Regions from separate parts of the Streptomyces sp. NPDC102437 genome, predicted to be linked through region 2. Evidence: predicted binding sites of a transcription regulator. Region 2 holds the regulator's gene; the other holds the start of a gene.

Region 1 (6,158 bases), on a different contig from region 2:
CTGCGAACGCCTTGGCGTAGTCGGCGAGCTCGCGCGGCTGCTTGACCTTGATCTCAGCCGTCAGGGTCTCCACCACGGCCACGTCGTCGTCGTGGAGATAGAACGCCTCCAGCGGCCACACGGTGCGCTGCGCGGTGAACGGGAGCGATACGGAGGTGAGCGGCATCACGGCCAGGAGGTGGCGTAGCTGCCCGCGCATGGCGTCGGGGTCGGCAGTTTGGTAGCGCAGGACGGTTCCTCCATGAGGACGACGCAGCGGTGGCCGCCCTCGTAGAGGAAGCGGGAGCGGGCGACACGGGCGGCGACCGCTTCGGCGACGTCGTTGGGGGTGCCTTGGAAGGCGGTGATCTGCTCCATGAGTGCGGTGGCGAAGCCCGGGGTCTGGAAGAAGCCCGGCGGCACGTTGGAGACGTAGACCCGGCAGACGCGGGTCCGCTCGTGGAGGGTGTTCCAGTCCTGCTGGACCTTGCGCATGCCGTTGCGGTGCAGGCGGCGCCATTCCAGGTACATCGAGTCGACCGCGCGGGCGGTGGCGATGTGACGTCGTCGGCCTGGTCGTCGGCGCCGCACGCCGAACACCACGTGCGGATGTCGGTGTCCGAGGGCGCGGCGTCGCCCTTCTGGGATGCGGGTGGTCTTCGCCGGATGCCAGCCACACCGGGCGGAGAGTTCCTTCCCGGTGAGGCCGGGGTCCTTGCGCAGGTGCGTGAGCCGCACGGCGCCGCGAGCATGCTGTGCCGTCAACGGCCGGCCGGTTCGGTGTAGCGCCGACGGCGCCGGTCCGGGTCGTCAACGCCGATCTCGTACCAGGCTCGCCGTGCTGGAGCCGGGGGGTGTTCACCCACACCGCGATGGCGATGCCCTTCAGGTTGGCGGTGAGCGCCTGGAGGCGGTTGTCGAGCAGGTGCTCCGCCTTGCCTGCCAAGCCCACATGCAGCCGCGGGAAGCCCTTCGAGCGGGTGTATCGGTGGCGCTGCCAGAACGGGTACGTCCCGCCGATCGTGCCGCGGGCGCCTTCCCAGACGCGGTGCCCGGCGTAGCGCTCGTAGTCCCAGACCTCCTTCGCGAACCGGGCCTGGGACATGGTGCCGTTGTCGAGCTCGAAGAGGCGTACCTCGCTGGTCTTGATCGGCTGGGCGAGAACCGCGTCGGTGTTGAAGGTCAGGCCGATCTCCTTGTTGGCGTGGTTCACCTCCACCTGCCATCGGTCAGATTCTTCCGGCCGCCGGCCAGGATCATGTCCGTCACCGCGACGCCGTACGGACCGAACCTGGCCTTCACGGCCTTCGCTCCGGTGTCGGCCCTCGGTCGGAGAGGCAGCTCATTGCCGTCGACCAGAGCCTTCTGTCCCGCCGGAGTCAGGTTCCGGATCGGGTGCCGTCCGCCCGCCAGTGCCCTCGGAGAGCGACGATCCGGAGGTTTGGTGGTCCGGAGCAAGCGGCTGTTCGACCGCCACCTGGGCCGGGCGCAACAGGATCTCGCCCAGCCGGTAGCCGGATCGCAGGATGTGTGTGCAGGTGGGACGGTCGACTCGGTTCGATTCGGTCGAGCTGAGTGCCTCGTGGCACGAAGGGTCGAAGGGTTCACCCTCCTTGCCCAAGGTCTCCGGCGAGGCCAGCTGGACCTGCATGCGGTCCGCGACGGCTTCGAAACCGGCTGCGGCGTCGTCGTGGGCGCGGGCCTGTTCGATGGTGTCGAGGACGGGCAGCAGGGTGGGACGGCGTCGGCCACGGCGGCTTCGCCGATGGCGAGGCGTTTGCGCTGGACGCGTCGGCGGTAGTTGTCGTACTCGGCCTTCACTCGTTGTAGATCCTGGGTGCGTTCGGCCAGCGCGGCGCGTAGCGCCTCGCTGCCGGCCTCTGCGGGGACCTGCCCGGGCGGGGGTGCGGCACCGCCGGCCAGCGGGGCACTGTCGGGTGCCGCCGGGGTGCTCCCGCCCCTCGGATTCGGCCGGCCGCTTCGTGCCGGCATCGCGCAGGTGCAGGGTGTCGATGCGCCGCTTGTCGCGGATGACCACCAGCGGGCGCTGGTCTTCGCTGCTCTTGCTCGGCCTGGGCGGGGGTGGTCATGCGGCGCCTTCCTTGTGCCCGTCCTCGTCGACGATCTCGGCGTCCACGACTTCCTCCCCCTCCTCGCCCTGCTGGCCGGTCGCGCTGCCTGGTGCACCGGGGGCGGTCTGGGCGTAGAGGGCCTGGCCGAGCTTCTGGCTGACCTGGGCGACGTTGTCGCTCGCCGCGCGGATCGCGGCGGTGTCCTCGCCCTTGAGCTTCTCCTTTAGGTCCGCCAGGGCCGTTTCAACCTCGCTCTTCACGTCGGCGGGAACCTTGTCCTGGTTGTCGTTGAGGAACTTATCGGTGGCGTAGAGGAGTTGCTCGCCCCGGTTGCGGGTCTCGGCGGCCTCCTTGCGGCGGCGGTCCTCCTCGGCGTGCTGCTCGGCTTCCCGGATCATGCGGTCGATGTCGTCCTTAGGCAGGGCGGAGCCGCCGGTGACGGTCATCTTCTGCTCCTTGCCGGTGCCGAGGTCCTTCGCGCCGACGTGCATGATGCCGTTGGCGTCGATGTCGAAGGTGACCTCGACCTGCGGCAGACCGCGCGGGGCCGGGGCGATGCCGGCCAGTTCGAACATGCCGAGCTTCTTGTTGTACGCCGCGATCTCACGCTCACCCTGGTACACCTGCACGCTCACCGAGGGCTGGTTGTCCTCAGCGGTGGTGAAGACCTCCGAGCGCCTGGTCGGGATCGTGGTGTTGCGCTCGATCAGCTTGGTCATGATGCCGCCCTTGGTCTCGATGCCCAGCGACAGCGGGGTGACGTCAAGCAGCAGGACGTCCTTGACCTCGCCCTTGAGCACGCCGGCCTGCAGGGCGGCGCCGATGGCGACGACCTCGTCCGGGTTGACGCCCTTGTGCGGGTCCTTGCCGGTGAGTTTCTTCACCAGGTCGGTGACGGCGGGCATCCGGGTGGAGCCGCCGACCAGGATGACGTGGTCGACGTCTTTGACCTCGATCTTGGCGTCCTTCACGGCCTGGCGGAACGGGCCCTCGCAGCGTTCCAGCAGGTCCGCGGTGAGCTGCTGGAACTGGGCGCGGGTGAGCTTCTCGTCCAGGTGCAGCGGACCCTCGGCGGAGGCGCTGATGTAGGGCAGGTTGATCGTGGTCTCGGTCGCGGCGGACAGTTCGATCTTCGCCTTCTCCGCGGCCTCCCGCAGTCGCTGCGCGGCCATCTTGTCCCTGGACAGGTCGATGCCGTAGCCGTTCTTGAACTGGGTGACCAGGTGGTCGGCGATACGCTGGTCCCAGTCGTCACCGCCTAGGTGGGTGTCGCCGGAGGTGGCCTTCACCTCTACGACGCCTTCCCCGATCTCCAGCAGCGACACGTCGAACGTTCCACCGCCGAGGTCGAAGACCAGCACCGTCTGGTCGTTCTCCTTGTCCAGGCCGTACGCCAGCGCGGCGGAGGTCGGCTCGTTGATGATCCGCGCCACCTTCAGGCCCGTGATCTCCCCGGCCTCCTTGGTCGCGGTGCGCTGGGAGTCGTTGAAGTACGCCGGCACGGTGATCACCGCGTCGGTGACCTCCTCGCCCAGGTACGCCTCCGCGTCGCGCTTCAGCTTCTGCAGCACCCGCGCCGAGATCTCCTGGGCGGTGTAGCGCTTGCCGTCCACGTCCCCCTTCTCCGGGAAGCGCCAGTCGCTCTCGCCCATGTGGCGCTTCACCGACCGGGCGGTGCGGTCCACGTTGGTGACGGCCTGGCGCTTCGCGACCTCGCCGACGAGCACTTCGCCGCCCTTGCCGAACGCCACCACCGACGGGGTGGTGCGCGCGCCCTCGGTGTTGGCGATGACGGCCGGCTCGCCGCCTTCCAACACGCAGACCACCGAGTTCGTCGTTCCGAGATCGATACCGACTGCGCGAGTCATCTCCGAGCTCCTTCATCGCATTCACACACAGAGCTTCCCTATATCGACACATAAAACTTGAGTCGTCCAATGTCAAGTTTATGTTTGGCCGCCGGTGCGGTGCCGCGTGGAACCGGCGGGTTGCGGCACAACGGATGGTGGGGTGGAGGAAATCTGTAACGTGGAGTTGAGGTTCGTGAGCGGCGAGGTGAGACCGTGGTGCTCCCGATCGACGACCCGGATGCGGCGCTCTACGCGGTGGGGCAGGGGGCCGCCATGCTGCATGTCCAGGTGGCCTTTCTGCGCCGGCTGGACGAGCAGGGCGTGGTGGTGCCGGTGCATTCGGCGGGCGGCCAGCGCAGGTACTCGCACCGGGAGATCGACAGGCTCGCGGCCCTGGAGAGGCTGATCAGCGAGGGACGGACCGTGGAAGGCGCGCGTCGGGTGCTCGATCTCCAGGCCCGGGCGGAGGAGTTGGAGGCCGACCTGGAGCGGGCCCACGGTATTTGACGCGCATCCGCGCAGCACCCGGGCGGGGCGCCGACGGCGGTTTCCTGCCCCGGGCGGTCAGGCGGCGGCGGTAAGGTCGGCGCGGCCGAACAGGAGCGCATAGCCGCGGGGCAGGCGGGCGAGGAGGCGGTCGGTGAGCCGCTCGCCCCCGAGAGTCGCGAGGGCGGCCAGGACGCAGGAGGCGTCCCAGCGGGCGCTGGTGAGGCTGGTGTTCAGGGCTCGGGCGACGGCTTCGACGAAGGCGGCGACGGGTGGATCTGCGAGGCGAAGACGGCGCGGGCCCGCTCGGGGAGCGTGGCGGCCAGCTCGCAGCGTTCGTCGCGGGTGAGCTGGGCGCCGAGGACGGCCAGGACCATGCCGAGGACTCATTCGGCTTCCTCGTCGCTGGGGTAGCGGCCGAGTCGGCGGGCCTGCTGGATCAGGCGGCGGTGCCGGGGCATGGGCGGTGGCCTTCCGAGACGGGCTGCCGCGGCGCGGGCGGCGGCACGAAAACGGGTCAGGGTCGGTTGCCGGGGGCGGGGCGGCCGAACAGGACGTCGTAGCCGGGCGGAAGCTGGAACAGGACGCGCTCCATCAGGTCGTCGCCGGCAGCGTCGGCCACCGTGGACAGGACGGCCCCGATGTCCCACACGGCGGTCTTCTCGGTGGCGCCCTCGATCCAGGCGGCGGTGGCACGCACGAACCTCTCGGGACTGAGCGGTTCGGCAGCCTGCAAGGGGTTCAGCAGGATCAGGGCGAAGGTCTCAGGCACACGGGCCGCGAGCTCCGCGCGCACGTCGCCGACCAAGTGGGCGCCGAGTAGGGCCAGCACGACGCGGGCCGCGCGGTCGGCGTCCTGAGCAGTGTCGTACTCCCCGCGTTCTTGGACCTGGTCCAAGAACGCCTCCCATCGAAGAGTCACCGCGAATCCTCCCTTCGTCCCGACACGGGTCCAGGCCGAGGTGGGCGTACGGGGCCGGTCAGGGCTCGGCGGCCAGGCGGCCACTGAGGCCGGTTGGCTTGAGCAGCCTGGCCACAGGCCCGCCGACGCCGCGCAGCAAGAGCCGCCCGCCGTACCGGTCGGCCTGGTTGCGGGCCTGGACGCGGACGCCCAGACCCGAGCAGTCCTTGAACGTCACCTCCGACAAGTCGAGCACCATCTCCCGGTGCGCCTTCAGCGCCGCGGCCAGCCGGTGGCGAAGCCGCAGGGCGGTGGCGAGGTCGATCTCACCGCCGACCCTCACCACCAGCGGTGCCGACCGCCCGTAGTGCATGACCCGGGCGGCCGGTACTGCGCGAACCAGGCCGGGGGGCGCGGGGCCGGCTGCGGGGAAGTCCCGCGCCGCACGCCCGGGGGGTACGGGCAGCGCGGAACGGCACAGGGATGTGGTCAGGCCCGGATCTCCTTGCGGCTTCCGCCGTGGCTGATGGCGATCTTGCGGGGCTTGGCCTTCTCGGCGACCGGGATCTTCAGGGTCAGCACACCGGCCTCGTAGTCGGCGCTGATCCCCTCGGGGTCGAGCGTGTCGGAGAGCATGACCTGCCGGGAGAACACGCCGAGCGGGCGCTCGGACAGCTCCCACTTCACGTCCTCGCCCTCGTGGCGGGGACGCCGTTCAGCCTTGACGGTCAGCATGTTCCGCTCGACATCGATGTCGATCGCCTCCGGGTCCACACCCGGCAGGTCGAAGCAGACCACGTACTCGTCGCCGACGCGGCAGGCGTCCAGCGGCATCGGGGCCGGACGCGACCACGTGCCCGTCGTGCCGAA
Region 2 (16,464 bases):
AGCCGACCAGCTGGCCGGTCTGGTGGGTGATCTGCATGACCCGCTGGCCGCGTTCGTACCGCCCGGCGCCGAGCACGGTGGGCAGCAGCGCGCCCTGTGCGGCACCGAAGGGCGCCTCGGCCAGCTGCGCCAGCACCAGCAGCCCCGCGAGCAGCGGCAAGGGCATACCGGGCAGGGCCATCAGCCCGACCAGCACCATCCGCACGAGATCGCAGCTGATCATGACCGTACGCCGGGGGAACCGGTCCGCCAGGCCGGACAGGAGCACCCCGGACAGCAGTGCGGGCAAGGTGGTCAGCGCATATGTCGCCGCGGTCCACCCTGGCGAGTCGGTGCGTTCGAACACGAGCAACGACAGGGCCACGCGTGCCAGCTGATCACCCAGGATCGACTGGGCATAGGCGGCCCAAAGGGCACGGAATTCGCCAAGGTGAAAGAGATTGTCAGATCTGGGCTTTTTGGGCCCCGAATTTATCTCATCGCCTATCCGCTCGTTCATGCGGGCACGCTACCGACTGCCGAATTCCGCCCCCAACCGTGCCCGCGAGCAGGCCACGGCGGACGCCGCAAGGTGTCCTGATTATTCGCGCGACACCGGGCGGAAGCCGCCCGCGCCCGAACAGAAGTCCCTTGTCAGGGGCGGGCGATGCAGCCGGGGGCGGGGGCGGTCCGGAGGCTGCCACCCATCGGCGCGGAGCAAGACGTTTGGCTCAATATCGATGTTGAACGATGGATCATCGATGACGGTGACCATTTTTGCCTTTCTCCCGACATCACCGTAATTCCTCGCTCCCTGCCCGGCGGGGGAACGGCGGCGGACCCACGGAGGACTGACGGCGCGAACGACGGGGCCCCGGCCCGAGGACCGTGCGGTTCTCGGGCCGGGGCCCCGTCATCGGCCGGCCGTGCGCCTCCTACGCGGTCGCGCCCGACGCCCCGCCCGCGGTCGCGGGCCCGACGAGCAGATCGTCACCGACCCGGTCCACCCGGACGGTGTCGCCGTCCTTCACCTCGCCGGAGAGGATCTCCTTAGCCAGCCGGTCACCGATCGCCGTCTGGATGAGGCGGCGCAGCGGCCGCGCCCCGTAAGCCGGGTCGTTGCCCTCCTCGGCCAGCCAGGCCAGGGCCTCGGGCGTGACGTCGAGCGTGAGCTGCCGGTCGGCCAGCCGCTTGGCGAGCCGGTCGATCTGGAGCTGCGCGATGTGCGCGAGCTCGTCACCGGACAGGGCGGAGAAGACCACCACGTCGTCGAGCCGGTTGAGGAACTCCGGCTTGAACGAGGCCCGTACGATCTCCAGGACCCGTTCCTTCTTCTCCTCGGGCTTGGTCAGGGGATCGACCAGGAACTGGCTGCCGAGGTTGGAGGTCAGGACCAGGATGGTGTTACGGAAGTCCACCGTCCGGCCCTGTCCGTCGGTGAGCCGGCCGTCGTCGAGGACCTGGAGCAGGATGTCGAAGACCTCGGGGTGGGCCTTCTCGACCTCGTCCAGCAGCACGACGCTGTACGGGCGGCGGCGTACCGCCTCGGTGAGCTGGCCGCCCTCCTCGTAGCCGATGTATCCGGGCGGGGCGCCGACGAGCCGAGCCACGCTGTGCTTCTCGCCGTACTCGCTCATGTCGATGCGGACCATGGCCCGCTCGTCGTCGAACAGGAAGTCGGCGAGCGCCTTCGCCAGCTCCGTCTTGCCGACACCGGTCGGGCCGAGGAAGAGGAACGAGCCGGTGGGCCGGTCCGGGTCGGCGATTCCGGCGCGGGTGCGGCGTACCGCGTCCGACACCGCCCGCACGGCCTCGCTCTGCCCGATGAGCCGCCTGCCGAGCTCGTCCTCCATGCGCAGCAGCTTCTGGGTCTCGCCCTCCAGCAGGCGTCCGGCCGGGATGCCGGTCCAGGAGCCGACGACGTCGGCGATGTCGTCCGGGCCGACCTCCTCCTTGACCATCGTGTCCTTGGCCGCCTCCTGCTCGGCCTCGGACGCCTCCGCCAACTCCCGCTCCAGGCCGGGGATCTCCCCGTACAGCAGCTTGGAGGCGGTGTCGAAGTCGCCGTCGCGCTGGGCGCGTTCGGCCTGGCCGTGCAGCTCGTCGAGACGCTCCTTCAGCTCACCGACGCGGTTGAGGCCCTGCTTCTCCTTCTCCCAGCGGGCATTGAGGCCGCGCAGCTCCTCCTCCTTGTCGGCGAGGTCGCGGCGGAGCTTCTCCAGGCGCTGCAGGGAGCCGGGGTCGGTCTCGTTCTTGAGGGCCAGCTCCTCCATGTGGAGACGGTCGACGGCGCGCTGGAGCTCGTCGATCTCGAGGGGCGAGGAGTCGATCTCCATGCGCAGCCGGGACGCCGCCTCGTCGACCAGGTCGATCGCCTTGTCGGGCAGGAAGCGGGAGGTGATGTAGCGGTCGGACAGGGTCGCGGCGGCCACCAGCGCGGAGTCCGCGATGGAGACCTTGTGGTGGGCCTCGTACCGGCCCTTGAGCCCGCGCAGGATCGCGATGGTGTCCTCGACGCTCGGCTCGGCCACCAGCACCTGCTGGAAGCGGCGCTCCAGGGCGGGGTCCTTCTCGATCCGCTCGCGGTACTCGTCGAGCGTCGTCGCGCCGACCATGCGGAGCTCGCCGCGGGCCAGCATCGGCTTGAGCATGTTGCCGGCGTCCATGGCGGAGTCGCCGCCGGCGCCCGCGCCCACGACGGTGTGCAGCTCGTCGATGAAGGTGATGATCTGCCCGTCGCTCTCCTTGATCTCGGAGAGGACGGTCTTCAGCCGCTCCTCGAACTCGCCGCGGTACTTGGCTCCCGCGACCATCGCACCGAGGTCGAGGGAGACGAGCCGCTTGTTCTTCAGGGACTCGGGGACGTCGCCCTTGACGATGCGCTGGGCGAGGCCCTCGACGACGGCTGTCTTGCCGACGCCGGGCTCACCGATGAGCACGGGGTTGTTCTTGGTGCGGCGGGAGAGCACCTGGACGACGCGGCGGATCTCCTGGTCACGGCCGATGACCGGGTCGAGCTTGCCCTCGCGTGCGGCCGCGGTGAAGTCCGTACCGAACTTCTCCAGCGCCTTGTACTGGCCCTCCGGGTCGGGTGTGGTCACCCGGCGCCCTCCCCTGCTCTTCTCGAATGCGTCCAGCAGCCTCTTCGCACCGGCCCCCTGCCCACTGAGGATCTCACCGGCGCGGCCACCTTCGGCCGCGATGCCGATCAGCAGATGCTCGGTGGAGATGTAGTCGTCGCCGAGCTCCTTCGCGCGCTGCGCGGCGTCGGCGATGACGGCGAGCAGCTCGCGGTTGGGCTGCGGCGGGGCGACGGTGGACCCGGTGACGCTGGGCTGGGCGCCCAGGAGGCGCTCGGTCTCGGTGCGTACGGCGATCTGGTCGGCCTCGACGGCGGCGAGCAGATCGGTGATGTTCTCGTTGTCCTCGCCCGCGAGCAGCGCGAGCAGCAGGTGCCCGGGGGTCAGATCGGGGTGCCCGTCCTTCACGGCCCTGCTGGTGGCCGCGTTGATGGCGTCCCGGCTCTTGTTGGTCAGCTCGGCGTCCACGTGCGCTTTCTCCTCCTTGCGGTGACTGGTCTCTCTCCACAGCACTGACTCTGACTATGCCAAAGTGCGTAAAGTTGAGTCTACTGCACTCAAGACAATATTGAGTGGCCTCCACTCAACTTGATCGGAGGGCCGGGGCCGTCGGCCCGTCCGCCGACGCCGGGTTGCTTCGAGTGAACCGGCCGCACCGACCCACCGCCACCGGGGCGGGGGCGGCGCCCCGGGGCCGTGCCCGTGCTGCCTACGCTGTGTCCATGGCAGTCGACGTGACGAACCCCGGCCCCGAGTACCTCGCCTTCTGGCGGGCACGGCATGTGTGCACCCTGACCACGCCCCGCCCCGACGGGACGCCGCACGTGGTGCCGGTGGGCGTGACGTACGACCCCGAGACGAGGCTGGCGCGGGTCATCACCGGCAAGAACACCAGGAAGGCCGCCAACGTCCTGGCCGCCGGCCCGGACGGGGCACGGGTCGCCGTCTGCCAGATCGACGGGCGCCGCTGGGCGACGCTGGAGGGGCGTGCGACGGTACGCACGGAGCCGGAGGCGGTGGCCGACGCGGTACGCCGCTACGCGGAGCGCTACGAGCGCACCCCGAAGCCCAACCCGGACCGGATCGTCATCGAGATCGCCGTGGACCGGGCGCTCGGCAAGGCCTGACCGGCCCGCGGGCCGGTCAGGCAGGGCCCGGCCGGGAAAAGCACACCGGCCGGAAAAGGCACAACGGCGCCATCGTGTTCAGGTCACGATGGCGCCGTTGTGTGGGGGAGTGACTGAGCGACATGGAACGACGGGGGATCGCTCAGGCACTGCGGGGGGTGGCGGAAATAGTCTCTGGCTCGAACAGCTGGTGGTCCCGCCGGTCGAGGTTGACGAAGATCATGTCGTACCGGATCGCGCAGCGAACGGGCTGCGGGGCTCCACGCGGCTTGCGGAGGCAGCGGTACGCGCGTACTTCGTCGTCTTCTTCACGTGCGACAACGATGGGGTCGCCGAACAGAGTGACCATCAACGAGTCGCCACAGTGGGGGACGGCAGTGACGAGATCGATGAAATGCCAGCCTGATCGGTAGGCCGTGGCCATCTCTCGCCGGAAGGTCCGGTCGTCCGGCGGGATGGTCATGCGCTTGTGCGGGCCGTGGCGGAGCCGGTACCGGTGGGCGAGACCCAGCCGATGTCGGACGACTTGGCAGGCGCGACCCAGCCGATGTCACCGTCGGCCGAGGCCTGGACGACCCACCCGATGTCGGACGACTCGGCGGGCGAGACCCAGCCGATGTCGGCGGGCGAGACCCAGCCGATGTCGGACGAGTTGGCAGGCGCGACCCAGCCGATGTCACCGTCGGCTGCCGCCTGGACGGCCCACCCGATGTCGCCACCGGCAACGCTGTCCTCGCTCCAGCCAATGTCGCTGCCGCCCACCAGCCCGACCCCCAGGGCCGCGACGAACGAGACGGCAAGCGCCGAGCGATGCATTCGCTTATACATAGTCGGCTTCGTCCTCACTTGTGGATTCTTCTCCCCCGCACCTAAGACGATGTCTCACCTGGGCACGCAAGCACCACCGCGTAGATGCATCATGTTCTTGCATGTTCAGGAACCTGGGGGGTGACGATATGACCACAAGCAACACAAAGCCGACACATTCTCATGGGATCACCGAACTGTGCGACGCGGGAGCACGGCTTTACGCCAGTGCTTTGCGGCTGGGACGCATCGCCCGCGCCGAAGTGGAACCGGCGCCCTGCCTGATGGAGTTCGCGCTGCTGCATCCCGATCCGGACGACCCGGCCTGGCTCCGGCCCGTTCCACCGTCCACCGCTCTCGCACAACATCTGCATCCCATCGAGCGCGAGATCCTGGAACGGCGCCGGCACTCGGTCGAACTGACGGAGTCGTTCGAGCCGTTCATGGACATCAGCACCCTGGGGCCGCCCAGCACCCACGCCATCACCGTGCTGGAGGGCATGAACCGGATCAACGCGGCACTCGATCTCGCCACCGCAGAGTGCCGCACCGAAGTGCTCACCGTCCAGCCCGGCGGCGGCCGGAGCGAGGATGATCTCAGCAAGTCGCTGGAGCGCGGCCTGTCCGTGGTCCACCGCGGCGTCGGCATCCGCACCCTCTACCAGCACACCGCGCGCCACAGCCCCAGCACGCTGGCGTACGCGGAACGCATGGCCGACGACAACATGGAGATACGCACCCTCGAAGAGCTCATCGGCCGCCTGATCGTGTTCGACCGGACCGTCGCCTTCATCCCGGCCAGCGACGACGATCAGGTGGCCCTGGAACTCCGTCATCCCGGGCTGGTCGAGTACCTGGCCAACGTGTTCGAGCAGCTCTGGACCAGAGCGGCTCCGCTGCGGGAGGAGGTCAAGTACGAACCGACCTCCCTGGGCATCAGCGGGGTGCAGCGCTCCATCGCCCAGCTCCTCGTGGAGGGCCATGTGGACGACTCCATCGCCCGCCGCCTCGGCATGAATGTCCGCACCTGCCGGGCCCACGTCGCCAAGCTCGCCGCCGCGCTCGGCAGCAGCAGCCGTGCCCAGCTCGGCTATCTGATAGCGCGGTCGGGGATGCTGGAGGAGGAACAGCGCTGATGCCCCGCCCCGCGAGCGGCTTCACCGGTTCGCGGCGGCGTACGGCAAAGGGCCGGGGAACCGGCCCGTAAGCCGCCTCCCCGGCCCTTGGGGCCCGAGTTCAGTCCTTCGGCCGTTTCGGCCGCCAGACCACCAGCGCACTGGTCTGCTGGACGTCTTGATACGGCACCAGATCGCGCCGGTACGAGGCGTGCACCTGGGCCTCGCGCTGCTGCATCGCCTGTGCCGCGCCGTCCACCGCCGCCGAGAGCTCGGCGACGCGCTGCTGGAGCGCGGCGACCTGGTTCTCCAGCTCGATGATGCGCTTGATACCGGCGAGGTTGATGCCCTCGTCCTGCGACAGCTGCTGCACGGTGCGCAACAGCTCGATGTCGCGGGCCGAGTAGCGCCTGCCGCGCCCGGCCGTGCGGTCGGGCGAGACGAGGCCGAGACGGTCGTACTGGCGCAGTGTCTGCGGGTGCAGGCCCGAGAGCTGGGCCGCGATCGAGATCACGTACACCGGGGATTCATCGGTCAGTTCGTACGGATTGCGTCGTCGGCCGTCCACCTCAAGCTCCCTTCGCTGCCTGGAACAGCTCCGCCCGCGGGTCCTGGCCCGCGGTCGCCTTCCGGTAGGCCTCCAGGGCGTCCCTGGCCTCGTTGCTGAGGTCGCCCGGCACCTTCACCTCGACGGTGACCAGCAGGTCGCCCCGGGTGCCGTCCTTGCGTACGGCGCCCTTGCCGCGGGCGCGCATCGTGCGCCCGTTGGGAGTACCCGGGGGCAGCTTCAGCGTGACCGCCGGGCCGCCGAGCGTGGGTACCTTCACGTCGCCGCCGAGCGCCGCCTCCGTGAAGTCGACGGGCACGGTGACCGTGAGGTTGTCGCCCCTGCGGCCGAAGACCGGGTGGGCGTCGACGTGGACCACGACGTACAGGTCACCGGCCGGTCCGCCGCGTTCGCCGGGCCCGCCCTTGCCGCGCAGCCGGATCCGCTGGTTGTCCGAGACGCCCGCCGGAATCCTGACCTGCATGGTCTTGGAGGACTTCGCCCGCCCGCTGCCCTTGCAGACATCGCACGGGTCCTGGGCGATGAGGCCCCGGCCCTTGCAGTCCACGCAGGGATCGGTGAGCGAGAAGCCGCCGCCGGTGCCGCGCGAGACCTGGCCGGTGCCGAGGCAGGTCTGGCAGACCCTGGGGGTGCCGTTCTTGTCGCCGGTGCCGGAACACGCCTTGCAGGGCGCCTGGCTGGACATCCGCAGCGGGACCGTGGCCCCCTCGACGGCCTCGGTGAAGCTGAGCGTCACCTCGGACTCGATGTCCTGGCCGCGACGCGGCTGCACCCGTGTCCCCGTACCGCCCCGGTTGAACAGGCCGCCGAAGACATCGCCCAGACCGCCGCCGCCGAAACCGCCGGCCGCGCCGCCCTGGCCCCCGCCCTGGGCCCCTCCGAAGAGGTCGCCGAGGTCGAAGTTGAAGTTGCCTCCCGCGCCGCCGGGTCCGGCCCGGAAGCCGCCGTTGCCGAAGAGGGCGCGTGCCTCGTCGTACTCCTTGCGCTTCTTGCTGTCACCGAGGACGTCGTTCGCCTCGGAGATCTCCTTGAAGCGCTCCTCGGCCCTGTCGTCGCCCTTGTTGGCGTCCGGGTGGAACTCGCGGGCGAGCTTCCGGTACGCCTTCTTGATCTCGGCGTCGGTGGCGTCCTTGGGGACGCCGAGGACCTTGTAGTAGTCCTTCTCGACGAAGTCCTTCGTGCTCATCGACGTCCCTCCTTCCGGACGATCGGCCATGCGACCGGCCTGCTGGCCGGTCGCATGGCCGGGCGGTGGGCCGCGAGGTGGTCGGACGGAATGTCAGACCTCCTCGGTGCCACCGCTCTCCTCGTCGGTTGCCTTCTCTTCCTTCGTTGCGGCCGGTGTCGCACCCGGCTGGGGTTCGGCCACCGCCACCCGCGCGGGGCGGATGGTGCGCTCGCCGATCCGATACCCCGGCTGCAGGATCGCCACGCAGGTCGTCTCCGTGACATCCGGCGCGTACGAGTGCATCAGGGCTTCGTGGATCGTCGGGTCGAAGGGCTCGCCCTCCTTGCCGAACTGCTGCAGGCCCAGCTTGGCGACGACCGTCTCCAGGGATTCGGCCACCGACTTGAACCCGCCCACGAGTTCGTTGTGGTCCCGGGCCCGGCCGACGTCGTCGAGCACGGGCAGGAGCTCGGACAGGAGACCCGCGACCGCGATCTCCTTGACCGTGGCCCGGTCCCGCTCGACCCGGCGGCGGTAGTTCTGGTACTCGGCCTGGAGCCGCTGGAGGTCGCCCGTGCGCTCGTTGAGCGCGGTGCGGACCTGGTCCAGCTGGGCCGTCAGGCCGACTGTCTGTACTGCGTCCCCGGCCGGGGCCGCCCCCTCCTCCGAAGAGGAGGAAGAGGCGTCCTTCGGCTCAGCTCCGTCAGGGGTGGCGCCGGAGGGGACGTCGGGCTTCTCCTCGAAACCCGGAGTCTCCTCGGTCACACCGCACCGCCCTTGGCGTCCTTCTCGTCGTCCACGATCTCGGCGTCGACGACGTCGTCGTCGGCCTTGGCCTGGGCACCCGGCTGCGGGTCGCCCTGCGGGGCGCCGTCGGCCTGGGCGTTGGCGTACATCGCCTGGCCGAGCTTCTGCGAGACGGCCGCGACCTTCTCGGTGGCGGTACGGATCTCGGCGGTGTCCTCGCCCTTGAGCTTCTCCTTCAGCTCGGTGAGCGCGGTCTCCACCTCCGTCTTCACGTCACCGGGGACCTTGTCCTCGTTGTCCTTGAGGAACTTCTCCGTCTGGTAGACGAGCTGCTCGCCCTGGTTGCGCGACTCGGCGGCCTCGCGGCGGCGGTGGTCCTCCTCCGCGTACTGCTCGGCCTCCTCACGCATCCGGTTGACCTCGTCCTTCGGCAGCGAGGAGCCGCCGGTGACGGTCATCTTCTGCTCCTTGCCGGTGCCGAGGTCCTTGGCGGCGACGTGCATGATGCCGTTCGCGTCGATGTCGAACGCGACCTCGATCTGCGGGACGCCACGCGGGGCCGGCGGCAGGCCGGTCAGCTCGAACATCCCGAGCTTCTTGTTGTACGCCGCGATCTCGCGCTCGCCCTGGTAGACCTGGATCTGCACGGACGGCTGGTTGTCCTCGGCCGTCGTGAAGATCTCGGACCGCTTGGTCGGGATCGTGGTGTTGCGCTCGATGAGCTTGGTCATGATGCCGCCCTTGGTCTCGATACCGAGGGACAGCGGGGTGACGTCGAGGAGCAGTACGTCCTTGACCTCGCCCTTGAGGACACCGGCCTGGAGCGAGGCACCGATGGCGACGACCTCGTCCGGGTTCACACCCTTGTTGGCCTCCTGGCCACCGGTCAGCTCCTTGACGAGCTCGGCGACGGCCGGCATACGGGTGGAGCCACCGACGAGAACGACGTGGTCGATCTCGGAGAGCTGAATGCCCGCGTCCTTGATGACGTTGTGGAACGGGCTCTTGCAGCGGTCCAGGAGGTCGGCCGTGAGCTGCTGGAACTGCGAGCGCGTGAGCTTCTCGTCCAGGTGCAGCGGGCCCTCGGCGGACGCCGTGATGTAGGGCAGGTTGATCGTGGTCTCGGTCGAGGACGAGAGCTCGATCTTCGCCTTCTCCGCGGCCTCGCGCAGACGCTGGAGAGCCATCTTGTCCTTGGACAGGTCCACGCCGTGCCCGTTGGCGAACTGCTTCACCAGGTAGTCGACGACGCGCTGGTCCCAGTCGTCACCACCGAGGTGGTTGTCACCGTTGGTGGCCTTCACCTCGACGACGCCGTCACCGATCTCCAGGAGCGACACGTCGAAGGTGCCGCCACCGAGGTCGAAGACGAGGATCGTCTGATCGTCCTTGTCGAGCCCGTACGCCAGCGCGGCGGCGGTCGGCTCGTTGACGATACGCAGGACGTTCAGGCCCGCGATCTCGCCGGCCTCCTTGGTCGCCTGGCGCTCGGAGTCGTTGAAGTACGCGGGGACGGTGATGACCGCGTCGGTCACCTTCTCGCCCAGGTACGACTCGGCGTCGCGCTTCAGCTTCTGCAGGATGAAGGCGCTCATCTGCTGCGGGTTGAAGCTCTTGCCGTCCAGGTCGATCTTCCAGTCAGTGCCCATGTGGCGCTTGACCGAGCGGATCGTCCTGTCGACGTTGGTCACTGCCTGGCGCTTGGCGACCTCGCCGACCAGCACCTCGCCGTTCTTCGCGAAGGCGACGACGGACGGCGTGGTCCTGGCGCCCTCTGCGTTGGTGATGACGGTGGGCTCGCCGCCTTCGAGAACGCTGACGACGGAGTTAGTCGTGCCCAGGTCGATGCCGACCGCACGTGCCATTTCAATTCCTCCAGCTTGACTACTTGAGTGGAACTGACTCAAGGATGCACGACCCCCGCCCCACTGTCAACAGACCTGAGTCGAGGCGACTCAACTATCGTGCACAGACCCTGCGCGCCCCACTATTTCCCAGCCTGCGGCCCCCCAACCGCGCGCGACATCCCTCGCCCCGCGCACGAAACTCCCCGGTCCCCCGGGCGGCGCAGCCGCCCCCATCATCGCCCCATGGGATCGTTCTGTCACAAAATGTCGTGAGCCACGCAAAACCGGCATTCGATCCGCCGCGATCCCAGGCAGGTGCGAACGATGCAGACGAAGAGACGGGGACGGACACGGGTGCGGGTATGGGCACGCGCACGACAGTGGGAGCGTCCGCCGGCCAAGCGCGTACTGGACGTGACCCTCGGCTCGGCCCTCCTGACCCTGACCTCCCCCCTGCTCGCCGCGGGCGCCCTCGCCCTCGCGGCGCGCAGACCGCCCGGCGGCGTGCTGACCCGCTCACCCCGGATCGGCCTGAACGGACACGTCTTCGTACTGCGCTCCCTGCGCACCCGGCACCTGCGGCTGGACCTGCTCTCCCGGCTGCCGCACGTCGTACGGGGAGACCTCTCCCTGGTCGGCCCGGAACCCCTGGCCCCGGAAGACGCCGACCCCCACGCGGCACACTGGCGGCAGGAGCTGAAACCCGGCCTGACCGGCCTGGCGCAGGTGCACTCCCGCTCAGGAATGCCGTGGGACGAACCGGACCTGCTCGACCAGCACTACGCCGAGCACCACGGGACGGGGCTGGACCTGGCCATCCTGGCGAGGGCGGTGCACGCTCCGCTGCGCGAGGCGGCCCGCGGGCTCACGCGGCACGGAAAGGCACGCCTGAGCGACACAGATCACCGCCCGTCCGGCTACAGCGCGGCAGAAGAAGTCGGTACTGTCAGCACAGACTGATTAAGTTACTGCTTAGTAAGCACTGTGATCACCGATAATCGCCAGTACCCGTCTCATTGACGCTGGATCCGACCCTCCCCACCCTCGCAGGCCCGAGGAGCCCCCAAATGCAACTCGCCGCGATCATCGTGTCGCTGGTTCTGATCGTGGTCGGCGTGGCCCTGTTCCTCCGCGCCCTCCTGCAGATCTACAACTTCATGCGGCTCGGCCAGAACGTGCCCGTCGGCACCCGCACGGACGAGCCCGCACAGCGCACCGTCACCGTGGTCAGGGAGTTCCTCGGCCACACCCGGATGAACCGCTGGGGCATCGTCGGTGTCGCGCACTGGTTCGTGGCGGTGGGCTTCTTCTCGCTGCTGCTGACGATCGTCAACGCCATCGGCCAGCTCTTCAAGGCCGACTGGCTCCTGCCGGTCATCGGCGACTGGGCACCGTACAACGTCTTCGTCGAGTTCATCGGCACGATGACCGTGCTCGGCATCCTGACCCTGATCGTGATCCGGCAGCTGGCCCACCCGCGCAAGCCGGGCCGCAAGTCCCGCTTCGCCGGGTCCAACTTCGGCCAGGCGTATTTCGTCGAGGCCGTCATCCTCATCGTCGGCGTCTGCATCTTCATGCTGCACGCCCTCGAAGGCGCGCAGCACCACGTCGACGGCTACGAGTCCTCCTTCTTCATCTCGTACCCGGTCGTCAACTGGCTGGAGGGCATGGACGTCTCCACCCTCCAGAACCTCACCTACTTCTTCGCCGGCCTGAAGATCGCGACCTCCTTCATCTGGATGATCACGGTCGCCCTGAAGCAGGACATGGGTGTCGCCTGGCACCGCTTCCTGGCTTTCCCGAACATCTGGTTCAAGCGCAACGCCAAGGGCGAGACCTCGCTCGGCGAGCTGCTGCCGATGACGTCGGGCGGCAAGGAGATCGACTTCGAGGAGCCGGGCGAGGACGACGTCTACGGCGTCTCGCAGATCGAGCACTTCTCCTGGAAGGGCCTGCTCGACTTCTCCACCTGCACCGAGTGCGGCCGCTGCCAGTCGCAGTGCCCCGCCTGGAACACCGGCAAGCCGCTCTCCCCCAAGCTCCTGATCATGTCCCTGCGCGACCACGCGCACGCCAAGGCCCCGTACCTGCTGGCCGGCGGCGGCAAGGACATGGAGGGCAACGAGAAGGCGTCCGAGGAACAGCTCAAGGACGTCCCGGCCGCCGCTCTCGCCGAGGCCGAGCGCCCGCTGATCGGCACGGCCGAGGAGAACGGCGTCATCGACCCGGACGTGCTGTGGTCCTGCACCACCTGCGGTGCGTGCGTGGAGCAGTGCCCGGTCGACATCGAGCACATCGACCACATCGTCGACATGCGCCGCTACCAGGTGATGATCGAGTCCGCGTTCCCGTCCGAGGCGGGCACGATGCTCAAGAACCTGGAGAAGAAGGGCAACCCCTGGGGTCTGGCGAAGAAGCAGCGCGTCGAGTGGACCAAGGAGGTCGACTTCGAGGTCCCGGTCGTCGGCAAGGACGTCGAGGACCTCACGGAGATCGACTACCTGTACTGGGTCGGCTGCGCGGGCGCCCTGGAGGACCGGGCGAAGAAGACCACCAAGGCCTTCGCGGAGCTGCTGCACATCGCGGGCGTCAAGTTCGCGATCATGGGCGGCGACGAGAAGTGCACCGGTGACTCCGCCCGCCGCCTGGGCAACGAGCCGCTGTTCCAGCAGCTCGGCCAGGAGAACGTCGCGATGCTGAACATGGCGTTCGGCGAGGATGACGACGCGCCGGAGACGAAGAAGCCGAAGTCGTCCAAGAAGATCGTCGCGACCTGCCCGCACTGCTTCAACACCATCGCCAACGAGTACCCGCAGCTCGGCGGCGAGTACGAGGTCATCCACCACACCCAGCTGCTCCAGCACCTCATCGACGAGGGCAAGCTGATCCCGGTGACCCCGGTCGAGGGCCTGATCACGTACCACGACCCGTGCTACCTGGGCCGTCACAACAAGATCTACACCCCGCCGCGCGAGATCATCGCGAAGGTCCCGGGCCTCCGGAACGAGGAGATGCACCGCCACAAGGAGCGCGGCTTCTGCTGCGGCGCCGGTGGTGCCCGGATGTGGATGGAGGAGCGGATCGGCAAGCGCATCAACAATGAGCGCGTCGACGAGGCTCTGTCCCTCAACCCCGACATCGTCTCCACCGCCTGCCCGTTCTGCCTGGTCATGCTGACCGACTCGGTCAACGGCAAGAAGAACGACGGCAAGGCCAAGGAGTCGATCCAGGTGGTCGACGTGTCGCAGCTGCTGCTGGAGTCCGTGAAGACCCCGGCCGACCCGGCCGGTGAGGCCCAGGCGGCGGACGCGCCGGAGCCGGAGCCGGTGAAGTAACCCCCCGCGAGCCGCACGACGGAAGCGGCCGGACCTGCCCAGGGGGCGGGACCGGCCGCTTCCGCTTTCCCTGCCCGGCCGCCCGCCGCCCTGGAGCTGTCCCCCCGGGGTTCCCCTAGGGGATGTCACAGCTCGGCGGCAATGGCGGGCAGGTTCCCCAGGCCCCCTGACCGCACCGGCCCGGACCAGGTACGTTCGATGACGTGGCTGGATTCAGGATCGGACGCGGCCGGGACAACCGCACCCCGCAGCAAGCGCAGCAGCAACCGCGGCAGCAGCCGTACGGCACACAGGCACCGCCGCCGTACGGTCAACAGCCCTGGCCACCGGCAGGAGGCAACGCGGCCCCGCCGCCGTACAACAACGGCGGTTACAACGGCGGCGGCCACGGCGGCTACAACGGCGCCGGCAATGGTGGCGGTAACGGCGGCAATCACGGCGAACCGGAGTACTTCGGCGATCCGTACAACCAGCCGCAGCACCCCCAGAGCCCCCAGCACGGCGACCCGTACGCAAACTCCCCGGGCCATACGCAGGCGTTCAGCATCGGCGAGGACCCGTACGGCCCCGGCGACACCTACCGCGCCGGCCAGGCCCCCGCCCAGCCCGCAGGCCCCCGGCTGCCGTGGAAGGAGCTGCTCACCGGCATCGTGCTCCGCCCGGGACCGACGTTCTGGCAGATGCGCGACTACCCCGTCTGGGGCCCGGCGCTCATCGTCACGTTCCTGTACGGCCTGCTCGCGCTCTTCGGCTTCGACCAGGCCCGGGACGACGCGATCCACGCGACGATCTCCACAGCGGTGCCCTACGTCGTCATCACGGGCATCGGCTTCGTCATCGGCGGCCTCGTCCTGGGCGCGGTCACGCACACCCTCGCCCGCCAGCTCGGCGGCGACGGCGCGTGGCAGCCGACGGTGGGCCTGTCCATGCTGATCATGTCGATCACCGACGCGCCCCGCCTGATATTCGCGCTCTTCCTCGGCGGCGAGAACTCCCTGGTCCAGATCCTCGGCTGGGTCACCTGGCTGGCCTCGGCCGCGCTCTTCACCTCGATGGTGAGCAAGTCGCACGACCTGCCGTGGCCGAAGGCGCTGGGCGCGTCCGCGATCCAGCTGATCGCGCTGCTGTCGATCATCAAGCTGGGCACGCTCTGACACCCGCCCGCTCCTGTTCGTACGACGAAACCCCCGGCACATTCCGTCCGCCGGGGGTTTCTTCGTACAGAGACGGACGCGGATGTCGAAAACTCGTGACCTGCTCCGTCCCAGCGGTGAACGCGACCAGAATGGGTCGCACCAGCACCGAGGAGTACACGATGGCCAAGTACCTGATGCTCAAGCACTACCGCGGCGCTCCGGACGCGGTGAACTGCGTCCCCATGGACCAGTGGACGCCGCAGGAGATCACGGCGCATGTGCAGTACATGAACGACTTCGCGGCCCGGCTGGAGAAGACCGGCGAGTTCGTCGACGCCCAGGCGCTCGCCCCCGAGGGGACGTGGGTCCGGTACGACGGCGAGGGTCGCCCGCCGGTCACCGACGGCCCGTTCGCCGAGACCAAGGACCTCATCGCCGGCTGGATGGTGATCGACGTCGACAGTCACGAGCGCGCCGTGGAGCTGGCCGGGGAGCTGTCGGCCGCCCCCGGGGCGGGCGGGAAGCCGATCCACGAATGGCTGGAGCTGCGCCCGTTCCTGACCGAGATGCCCACCATCTCCGAGTGACCGGACCGACTCGGCGATGAGGGGCTCCTCCATGAACGAGAACCTCCTCCGGAGCCTCACGCCGAGCGTGCTCGGCATCCTCGTCCGCCGCGGAGCCGACTTCGCGGCGGCCGAGGACGCCGTGCAGGACGCGCTGGTCGAGGCGGTCCGTGTCTGGCCGTCCGACCCTCCGCGCGACCCGAAGGCCTGGCTGATCACCGCGGCCTGGCGCAAGTTCCTCGACGCGACCCGGGCGGACACCGCCCGCCGCCGGCGCGAGGACCTGATCGACGAGGAACCGGCGCCCGGCCACGCTCCCGCGGTGGACGACACGCTCCAGCTCTACTTCCTGTGCGCCCACCCGTCGCTGACCCCGTCGTCCGCGGTCGCCCTCACACTGCGCGCCGTCGGCGGGCTGACCACCCGGCAGATCGCGCGGGCCTGTCTGGTGCCCGAGGCGACCATGGCACAGCGCATCAGCCGCGCCAAGCGCACCGTCTCCGGCGTCCGGCTCGACCGGCCCGGGGATGTCGCCACCGTGCTGCGCGTCCTCTACCTGGTCTTCAACGAGGGCTACTCCGGCGACGTCGACCTCTCCGCCGAGGCCATCCGGCTCACCCGGCAGCTGGCGGCCGTGATCGACCACCCCGAGGTGTCCGGGCTGCTCGCCCTGATGCTGCTCCACCACGCCCGGCGCGCCGGGCGGACCGCACCGGACGGCAGCCTCGTACCGCTCGCCGAGCAGGACCGCAGCCGGTGGGACACTGTGTTGATCGCCGAGGGCATCGGCATACTCCAGACGGCCCTCGCCCGCGACCGGCTGGGCGAGTTCCAGGCCCAGGCCGCCATCGCGGCCCTCCACGCCGACGCGCCCACCGCCGGGGAGACCGACTGGCCGCAGATCGTCGAGTGGTACGACGAGCTCGCCCGCCTGACCGACAACCCGGTCGTCCGCCTCAACCGCGCGGTGGCCATCGGCGAGGCCGACG

What was found. The regulator HspR, encoded in region 2, represses chaperone genes until heat shock. The targets are predictions, from matches to a motif close to TTGAGNNNNNNNNNCTCAA.
Region 1: the regulator HspR is predicted to act here: its motif matches at 3,977-3,995, upstream of dnaK (molecular chaperone DnaK).

The regions. Positions count from the first base shown of each region.
Region 1 covers NZ_JBIWKI010000079.1:472-6,629, forward strand. The annotation lists partial or broken gene ACIRJP_RS40120 (Scr1 family TA system antitoxin-like transcriptional regulator) at 1-717, opposite strand, end outside; partial or broken gene ACIRJP_RS40125 (hypothetical protein) at 1,055-1,198, opposite strand; gene grpE (nucleotide exchange factor GrpE) at 1,322-2,017, opposite strand; gene dnaK (molecular chaperone DnaK) at 2,066-3,919, opposite strand; gene ACIRJP_RS40140 (helix-turn-helix domain-containing protein) at 4,115-4,408, shown strand; gene ACIRJP_RS40145 (hypothetical protein) at 4,621-4,764, opposite strand; gene ACIRJP_RS40150 (DUF2267 domain-containing protein) at 4,905-5,309, opposite strand; gene ACIRJP_RS40155 (STAS domain-containing protein) at 5,368-5,661, opposite strand; gene ACIRJP_RS40160 (Hsp20/alpha crystallin family protein) at 5,778-6,158, opposite strand, start outside.
Region 2 covers NZ_JBIWKI010000005.1:9,531-25,994, forward strand. The annotation lists gene ACIRJP_RS08210 (MFS transporter) at 1-499, opposite strand, end outside; gene clpB (ATP-dependent chaperone ClpB) at 915-3,527, opposite strand; gene ACIRJP_RS08220 (TIGR03618 family F420-dependent PPOX class oxidoreductase) at 3,782-4,186, shown strand; gene ACIRJP_RS08225 ((2Fe-2S)-binding protein) at 4,329-4,649, opposite strand; gene ACIRJP_RS08230 (hypothetical protein) at 4,646-5,014, opposite strand; gene ACIRJP_RS08235 (helix-turn-helix transcriptional regulator) at 5,143-6,129, shown strand; gene ACIRJP_RS08240 (heat shock protein transcriptional repressor HspR) at 6,230-6,676, opposite strand; gene dnaJ (molecular chaperone DnaJ) at 6,678-7,862, opposite strand; gene grpE (nucleotide exchange factor GrpE) at 7,956-8,609, opposite strand; gene dnaK (molecular chaperone DnaK) at 8,606-10,456, opposite strand; gene ACIRJP_RS08260 (sugar transferase) at 10,763-11,398, shown strand; gene ACIRJP_RS08265 ((Fe-S)-binding protein) at 11,506-13,773, shown strand; gene ACIRJP_RS08270 (Yip1 family protein) at 13,977-14,927, shown strand; gene ACIRJP_RS08275 (YciI family protein) at 15,089-15,496, shown strand; gene ACIRJP_RS08280 (RNA polymerase sigma factor) at 15,528-16,464, shown strand, end outside.